4 regions of the Buttiauxella sp. BIGb0471 genome follow, and region 3 is predicted to be linked to each of the others. Evidence: predicted binding sites of a transcription regulator. Region 3 holds the regulator's gene; each other region holds the start of a gene.
What was found. Region 3 encodes PhoB, which activates phosphate uptake and scavenging genes when phosphate is short. Its sites were predicted from a motif close to CTGTCATAAAACTGNCNNAT; they were not measured.

Region 1 (2,205 bases), on a different contig from region 3:
ACCGATTTGCCCCTGATTTGAGAACCACCATGTCTGGAAACCAGCACGGTTGGCGAGGGTGATAATGCTGTCCTGATATTGCGGTTTGCCATCAATAACCCGGTTGAGCGTCATCCCCAATGATTTTTGCGTTGAACCACTGGCGGCAACATAATCCATAAATAAGTTGCCATTGACCTGGCTGGCGAATGGCGTGTTATCCCAGTGACCACCGAAAGCGCCAAGAGCATCACGCCGTGCGCTCTCACCAATCACCACCACATAAGTGTGATATTTAGGTTTTACCGCCAGCACATTCCAGGTGTCCTTCATCTGAGCGAAGGCCTGCATCCGCGTCTGTTCGTCGATTACTTCCTGGTTATTGACCACCACATCTTTGACGAAGCGGAACACCGGATAACCGGAATCTTTGAATTTAAATACGCCACCGTAAGCCAGGTTTTGCACCGGAGCCACAAAGAAACAAACCACGCTGACAACCAGACATAAACTGTCGAAATGACACCAGTTTCTTTTCTTCGGCGCGACTTTACGACGCACGGCAATAATGCCAAGCGCCAGAATAAATACCGACACCAAATAGCTGTACCACGGGAAGATAGTCATCAATTCCGTGGATTCTTCGAAGTTGGTCGAATGCAGGGCCAGCAGGGTATTAAAGTTGGGCGAACCGTAGGCCTGACCAAACGGGAAATACATCGCGGCTATCAAACTACAAATTGCCAGCAAACCCTTCTGGAATTTAGGCGCGCTGCGCCAAAGCAGCAGCAATACGCAGCTAAAAGCCACCGCATACAGAATGCTAAATTCATAACCGAGAGCGAAGTTAATCAGCAAAGACTGAAGGAAATAAAAGCCAGTCCACGGATTGAGCGCAATTGCGCGGGTCGTCAGGGTTTCTTTAACCGTTAAATTCATGTTTACCGAGATCTACTAAACGCCATGCGAAAACCCTGGCGACGAGGGTAAGAACCTGCCTGACAGACGGAAAAGAAGGGGAACTGGACCGCATCTGCGAGCCGCTTCATGTGCAGGGCTGCAAGAAGATAGAGCGGTACGATAAGAAGATCAACTGATAAGAGAAATGTGTTTTGCGAAGCAGGTAACAAAACCGACAAATGGTAGGGTTAAAGTGCGACCAAACGGTAATTTCAGGGAATCTAATGAAAGGAAAAGCTAACAGCTGGAATAGCTGACGCGAGTCAGACTCAGGGTGAAGAAGGCAGGGCGGCTGCCTATGACTTCGGTTTTTCACCCTGCTGTGGTTTGCCTGAAACCCAATCACATAACATATTGAGCAGCATCAGCCGCACTTGAAACGGGGAATGTGTAAACACGCTCATGCACCTCTTAAATTCATTCATCTTGTCCTCCTAATAACATCTGCTGCCTTCAATTCCTTTTAAGGCTGACTGCATTACATACAGATATAGCACAGGCTATATTGTATAGCTATTGCTAATTCGTTAAATTTTTGTGCTTGGGTGATGCTGGTTTACAATGGGGCCAAAGCTCGTCATCGGACGATGCCGCACCCCTGCATGAGGAAGCATCATGAGCCGTACGCCAGGCCAAAAAAATAAACAAAAAATGACGCAGTTGGTAAACGTTGAAGAGCATGTCGAAGGCTTTCGGCAGGTGCGGGAAGCGCATCGCCGTGAATTGATTGATGACTACGTTGAGCTGATTTCTGATTTGATTCGTGAAGTGGGGGAAGTCCGCCAGGTTGATATGGCGGCAAGGCTTGGCGTCTCTCAGCCAACGGTTGCTAAAATGTTAAAAAGACTCGCCTCGGTGGGGCTTATTGAACAAATTCCATGGCGCGGCGTATTTCTGACGGCAGAAGGCGAGAAGCTGGCGCAAATGAGCCGTGAGCGTCATCAAATCGTTGAAAACTTTTTTCTCGCACTGGGCATCAGCCCTGAAACGGCCAGAATTGACGCCGAAGGTGTTGAGCACCACGTGAGTGAAGAAACGCTGGAAGCCTTCCGCTTGTTTAGCGAGCAGCGGGGATTTAAGTAGCAATGTTACTGAACCTGGTGCGCCCGTTTGCTCGCGATCGCTTTCTTCATCTATTGCTTATCGTGGGCGTTATTCTGAGTTTTGCCGCGCCTTTTCAGCCGCAGCATTGGGTTCATGCCATTGACTGGCACACTATCATTACGCTTGCGGGTTTAATGATGTTGACCAAAGGCGTGGAACTGA
Region 2 (2,205 bases), on a different contig from region 3:
CTCATCCAGGTATTGATACCAAGCAGCGTTTCGTCCTTTCCAGAGAACAGGTGGGTATCTGTAATTTGCAAGATCCTGATCTGGCCCCCACCGGCCACAGGAAGATTTAACAGGCTTTCCAAATGGTGTCCTTAGGTTTCACCCTCACTAACAAACCGGAACCGCCATCGCTCCATGCGCTAAACAATACCGCAGCCAATCGGCCAGAAACTGGTTAATTTGATGCTTTTCGTCGCGTTGATGCAACTTTTTATTAGGATAATCATAACGTGCTTTGAAACGAAAGATCTGCTGACTTGAACACACTTCCGCGACCATAGCGTCATGATAGAGCCTGACGGACATTGACGGCAGGCTCCAGTAGCTTATCGCCGGGACGGTTTGTTCAATTTGCACAAGCGTTGTGTAACGTGTCGACTCAAGAATAGTGAGCCGATACTGGGCGCTACTGACCTGATATGTGACCTTTTCTCCCACCTCGTCAAGACGAGGAAGCAGGCGTCGAAGTTGCGCAAAATTGGTTTCGCACAGGCGCATCATTTCAGGGAAGTCAGGTGTGTAGCGCTTCATGTTTATTTCTTCCACTCTTCTCTTAATTTCTTATGATGCAATTGCAGCCAAAGCAGTGCGATGACTGAAGCCGCGTTGTCGATTTTCCCTTCTTCTACTAACTGATAAGCCTGTTCCCGGCTCACGACATGAACCCGAATATCTTCGTTTTCATCTGCCAGACCATGTATGCCCGTAGCGGTTGTCGAATCGACTTCCCCAACGAGAATAGATAAACGTTCGCTGGTGCCACCCGGGCTTGCCAGGTAGTTGATAACCGGTTTTGTACGACCAACAGACAGCCCGGCTTCTTCTACGGCCTCACGGCGCGCAACGTCTTCGACGCTTTCACCTTCTTCAATCATTCCGGCCACCAGCTCCAGTAACCATGGGCTTTCGCTGGTGTCATACGCTGCAATCCGAATCTGTTCTATCAATACAACTTCGTCTCGCACAGGGTCATAGGGTAGCAGTACTGCGGCATGCCCGCGTTCTAAAATTTCACGTCGGACTTCACCACTCATTTCGCCATTAAACAAGCGATGGCGGAATCGATAAAGATCCAACGAAAAAAAACCGCTATAAAGCGTTTCCCGTGCAATAATTTCAACATCGTTTTTCCCTAACGTGACAAGTTGAGGGTTTTGCTCAGTCATAGTAATTTCCTGATTTTTTATGGTCACGAGTGCGTAATTTCAAGCCAGTTTGACTGCCGTTTCATTTGCTATGTGGTAGATTGATGAAAATTAAGGGCAGATGGCACATTACGCCAAGCAGCCCAGCTGGCAGACTCTGCTAGAATCGGCGATCATTTTCGGCTCTTGTCAGCGCTAACAAACAATATTCTGCTTCACAACAAGGAATGCAAATGAAGAAACTGCTCCCAATTCTTATCGGTCTGAGCCTAACGGGTTTCAGTGCCATGAGCCAGGCAGAAAACCTGATGCAGGTTTATCAGCAGGCACGTGTAAGCAACCCGGACCTACGTAAATCCGCTGCTGACCGTGATGCCGCATTCGAAAAAATTAACGAAGCACGTAGCCCGTTACTGCCACAACTTGGCCTTGGTGCTGATTATGAATACACCAATGGTTTCAATGATTCGAATGGCATCGACTCCAGCCAAACCAGTGGCTCTTTGCAGTTGACGCAAACTATTTTTGATATGTCAAAATGGCGTGCGCTGACCCTACAAGAAAAATCTGCCGGTATTCAAGACGTCACTTATCAGACCGATCAACAAACGCTGATTCTGAATACTGCGACGGCCTATTTTAATGTGCTGAGCGCCATTGATGCACTGTCCTTCACTGAAGCGCAGAAGCAGGCTATTTACCGCCAGTTAGACCAAACGACTCAACGCTTTAACGTTGGCCTGGTTGCTATTACCGACGTGCAGAACGCCCGTGCGCAATACGATAGCGTATTAGCAGACGAAGTGACTGCGCGTAACAACCTGGATAACTCAGTAGAAACGCTGCGCCAGGTGACGGGTAACTACTATCCGTCTCTGGCTTCGCTCAATGTTGATGGCTTCAAAACCAATAAGCCTGATGCGGTGAATAATCTGCTGAAAGAAGCAGAAAAGCGTAACCTGGCCTTGCTGCAAGCTCGTCTGTCTCAAGACTTAGCTCGCGAGCAAATCCGCTACGCAGA
Region 3 (2,205 bases):
GACTTTCAGCGTGGGATCGATATCAAATTGTATCGTCTGCCGTTCATGGCTGAGAGTTTGCGCCTCACGTTCTACAACACGCAGCATCAGCGGCACATCAATCTTTTCATTGAGCACCATGGCCGGAGCGGCTTCTATTTTTGAAAGCGTCAGAAGCTGCTTAACCAACCCTTCCATGCGCGAAGTTTGCTCGCGCATTGTGCCTAATGCTTTCTCACGCAGCGGCCCTTCAAGCGTCTGGTCCTGCATCATCTCCAGATAACCTTGCAGCACCGTGAGCGGCGTTCGCAGTTCGTGACTGACGTTAGCAAAGAAATTACGTCGCGCCCCTTCGAGCTGGTGCATCTGAGTCACATCGCGTGCCACCAGCAGCCACTGCTCATCGCTGTAGGGCATCACACGGAACTCCAGATGGCGGCCCGTATTGAGTACCAAAGTTAACGGACGCGAAAACTCTTTTTGCGACAAATAGCGAGTAAATTCAGGGTAGCGCAGCAAGTTAAGGATGTTCTGCCCGTTATCGTCCGGCCAGCGTAACCCCAGCAATTGTTGCGCCAGACCGTTGCACCAAAAAATCGTCCCTTCTTCCGTGGTCAAAACCACCGCATCGGGCAGCGATTCGGCTCCGCTACGAAAACGCTTAATCAGATTGCCTAACTCTTTGCGGCGCTTTTTGTTGCGCAGCTGCATCTGATGAAGACCGTACAACAGGGGATCCCAACTCCCGCGGCCTGGCGGCGGCGTCATACTGCGATCCACCCACAGCCACCACGATAAACGCAGTAAATTCCAGAAATGCCAAGCCAGCAGTCCGGTGACTGCCAGTAATAAAAACCACGGTAAATGGCCGAAAATAAGACCTAAGATGGCGGCGGGTATGCAACAGAGCACCAGCTCCATCACCAGCCTTTTCCATGACAACCTTTCCAGCACGCGTCATTCTCCTGACAAGGAATTAAAAGCGGGTTGAGAACCGATAACCCGTACCGCGTACTGTTTGTACCATTCTGTCATGTCCACTATGTTCAAGCGCTTTGCGTAACCGCCGAATATGTACGTCCACCGTTCGGTCTTCGACATAAACATTGGTACCCCATACATGATTAAGCAGTTGCTCACGGCTATACACCCGTTCCGGGTGCGTCATAAAGAAGTGTAATAATTTAAATTCTGTTGGCCCCATATCCAATGGGTTCTCACCGGTCATGACGCGGTGCGATGACGGATCAAGGCTCAGCCCGTGCATCTCAATCACCTCTTCCACCGCCATCGGAGAGATGCGGCGCATCACCGCTTTAATGCGTGCCACAAGCTCCTTCGGGGAAAACGGTTTGGTAATATAGTCATCGGCTCCGACTTCAAGCCCTCGCACGCGGTCTTCTTCTTCACCACGCGCCGTCAGCATCATCACCGGGATTTCACGAGTTAATGCTTCGCGTTTCAAATGCTTGATGAATTGAATACCCGAACCACCCGGCAGCATCCAGTCGAGTAAAATTAAATCCGGAAAGGGTTCGATAAGCAGATTCACTGCACTGTCATAATCTTCCGCTTCTACAGGATGAAAACCGTTTTGCTCAAGCACAAAGCTCACCATTTCACGGATTGGAGCTTCATCTTCTACGACTAAAATACGCTTCGCCATGATTCGCCCTGCTCAAGGAATAATTATTGTTGTTTCAATGCGGTGCCATTATGCGTCAGATTTATGACAGATTTATGAAAAACATAAATGCCTGGTGATTCATCACAATGAATTATGACACTCAATTGTGTCGTTCTTGCTCATCCGCTTTATAATCCCGCCACGCTTTTTTATGCCAAGGGACAACCAATGCGCATTATTCACACTTCAGACTGGCATCTTGGTCAAAATTTTTATACCAAAAGCCGTGGGCCAGAGCACCAGGCGTTTCTTGAATGGTTGCTTCAAGCCGCAGTCGAGCATGATGTGGATGCGATAATTGTCGCAGGCGATATTTTTGATACCGGCTCGCCGCCAAGTTACGCACGCGAATTGTATAACCGTTTTGTGGTGCAACTTCAGCAAACAGGCTGTTCTCTCGTGGTGCTGGCGGGAAATCATGATTCCGTAGCCACGCTGAATGAATCTCGTGAATTAATGGCATGCCTGAATACTTATGTCATTGCCAGTGCGCGGCATGATGCCAGCCAGCAGGCTATCGTGCTCAACGCTAAATCGGG
Region 4 (2,205 bases), on a different contig from region 3:
CGCAGGAGTGATCATCAGAATACCTTCGTCTTCGTAGATGTCAGACGCAGGTTGAGTGGAAGAAGAACACAAGTGGCCGATTACATATTTGATGCCATCGTTAACCACTTTGTTGGCGACAGCCACGGCTTGTTTCGGGTCACAAGCATCGTCATATTTGGTGATAACCAGTTTGTCGCCTTTGATGCCGCCTTTGGCATTAATATCAGCAACTGCTTGTTCTGCACCGGTAAATTCCTGGTCGCCATATTGAGCAACCGGGCCAGACATCGCCCCAACTACCGCTACTTTGATGTCCTTCGCAAATGCTGCGTTGCTCATCGCAAGTGCAATACAACCAGCCAATAACGCTTTGCCCTTCATGTTCATCCTGAGAATCCCCATTCTTGTTGTGATTGGTATTTGTTGTGTTGTTTTGGCACGGTTTTATTTTTGGTTTACGAATACCGCGTGTGCCTTCGCCGCACTCAGAGTTAAAAACATACCCGAATTTGCGGCTTTTGGAATAACAATTTTTTCACAATGGGGAAGGAAAGTGACGGGCATAAAAAAACCGCCCTGGAAGGCGGTTTTTTTGTCTTGCTGAATAACTTACGCTTCGATGGCCATGCGCAGTTTTTTCATCGCGTTCTTTTCAAGCTGACGTACACGCTCGGCGGAAACGCCATAACGGTCGGCCAGTTCTTGCAGCGTGCTTTTGTTGTCTTCATCGAGCCAACGGGCACGGATAATATCCTGGCTACGTTCGTCCAGGCCTAACATGGCATCGCTGAGTTTATCAGCCGCATGCGATTCCCAGTTGTCGTCTTCGATGCCATCGGCAAAGTTAGAAGACTTATCCTGCAAGAACAGCACAGGGGCCATTGGCGCGCTGTCTGAATCGTCGTCGTTGCCCATGTCGAACGTCATGTCCTGCGCCGCCATACGAGATTCCATCTCACGGACATCTTTGCTGGAAACACCCAGCTCGTTGGCAACCATTTCCACTTCGTCCTGGTTGAACCAACCCAGACGTTGTTTAGTTTTACGCAGGTTAAAGAACAACTTACGTTGTGCTTTAGTGGTTGCCACTTTCACAATACGCCAGTTACGCAGAACGTATTCATGAATTTCAGCTTTGATCCAGTGCACAGCGAACGACACCAGACGGACACCCACTTCCGGGTTAAAGCGGCGCACAGCCTTCATCAGGCCAATGTTGCCTTCCTGAATCAAGTCAGCCTGCGGCAAGCCATAGCCCGAGTAATTACGAGCGATATGAACAACAAAGCGCAGGTGAGACAGGATCAGCCTTTTCGCTGCTTCCAGATCGCCCTGGTAATGCAGCTTTTCAGCAAGCTCCTTCTCTTCCTCAGCCGTCAACATCGGCCAGGAGTTAGCGGCCCGAATATAAGATTCCAGGTTACCAACAGGGGCTAAAGCTAAATTTTGCATTTCTTTGGTCATTCAAACCCTCTCTTAGAGACTAACGTACAGGTTGCTACACAGTGCCACACCTGACTCCACGTCAAGCGCCAAACCGTACCACCCACAGTAAACTCAGACAGTGATGCTATCCACAAGTTCCGTGTAAAGCTGTGCATAGATTGCACACAAAATGTGACAGAGCTATGAAACATGGCAGGAGAAACGCTAACCGAGGTGGGAACGAGTCCCCTGCTGATAGGTACTTCGTAGCAGGGGACTAGTATATCAAAAAATTTTTACTCTGGGGTAAAACGACGTAAATGTTGTACTGTTGCTATCCACGCAGCCAACCAACCGCTCATCGATGAAACCAGCAACAACAGCAGGCATTCGTCGAAACCCAAGCCCGTCAGATCGAATTTTGTGCCAAACACTTGCGCCACTTCGGTCACAGCAGATGACAAACGCCACACCAGAATTTCGGTCAAAATCAGCGACAAAAACGCACCGCTAAAGCCTAATAACGCACCGCCGTACAAGAACGGGCGCAGGATGAATCCATCCGTTGCACCAATCAGTTTCTGCACGTTGATGGAGTCGCGGCGGGCAAAGATGCTCAGGCGCACGCTGTTACCAATCACCAGGAATACCGCGGCAACCATCAGCACGCCAATCATCGCAGCAACACGCCCTACAAGGCCCGTCAGCGAGGCGAGACGTGCAAACCAGCTGTCATCCATGCGCACTTCATCGACACCGTTAATACGAGCGACACGGTCACGCAAAGTGTTCAGGTGG

Region 1: the regulator PhoB is predicted to act here: its motif matches at 1,101-1,120, upstream of M2371_RS07780 (phosphoethanolamine transferase).
Region 2: the regulator PhoB is predicted to act here: its motif matches at 1,276-1,295, upstream of nudF (ADP-ribose diphosphatase).
Region 4: the regulator PhoB is predicted to act here: its motif matches at 1,598-1,617, upstream of rpoH (RNA polymerase sigma factor RpoH).

What each region holds. Positions count from the first base shown of each region.
Region 1 covers NZ_JANUEU010000002.1:267,906-270,110, forward strand. Annotated here, with positions in the region: gene M2371_RS07780 (phosphoethanolamine transferase) at 1-918, opposite strand, end outside; gene mntS (manganase accumulation protein MntS) at 1,236-1,364, opposite strand; gene mntR (manganese-binding transcriptional regulator MntR) at 1,555-2,022, shown strand; gene M2371_RS07795 (SLC13 family permease) at 2,025-2,205, shown strand, end outside.
Region 2 covers NZ_JANUEU010000007.1:38,143-40,347, reverse strand. Annotated here, with positions in the region: gene cpdA (3',5'-cyclic-AMP phosphodiesterase) at 1-122, opposite strand, end outside; gene M2371_RS18900 (DUF1249 family protein) at 148-570, opposite strand; gene nudF (ADP-ribose diphosphatase) at 573-1,205, opposite strand; gene tolC (outer membrane channel protein TolC) at 1,412-2,205, shown strand, end outside.
Region 3 covers NZ_JANUEU010000005.1:99,807-102,011, reverse strand. Annotated here, with positions in the region: gene phoR (phosphate regulon sensor histidine kinase PhoR) at 1-933, opposite strand, end outside; gene phoB (phosphate response regulator transcription factor PhoB) at 956-1,645, opposite strand; gene sbcD (exonuclease subunit SbcD) at 1,835-2,205, shown strand, end outside.
Region 4 covers NZ_JANUEU010000004.1:267,602-269,806, forward strand. Annotated here, with positions in the region: gene M2371_RS15080 (branched-chain amino acid ABC transporter substrate-binding protein) at 1-369, opposite strand, end outside; gene rpoH (RNA polymerase sigma factor RpoH) at 592-1,446, opposite strand; gene ftsX (permease-like cell division protein FtsX) at 1,704-2,205, opposite strand, start outside.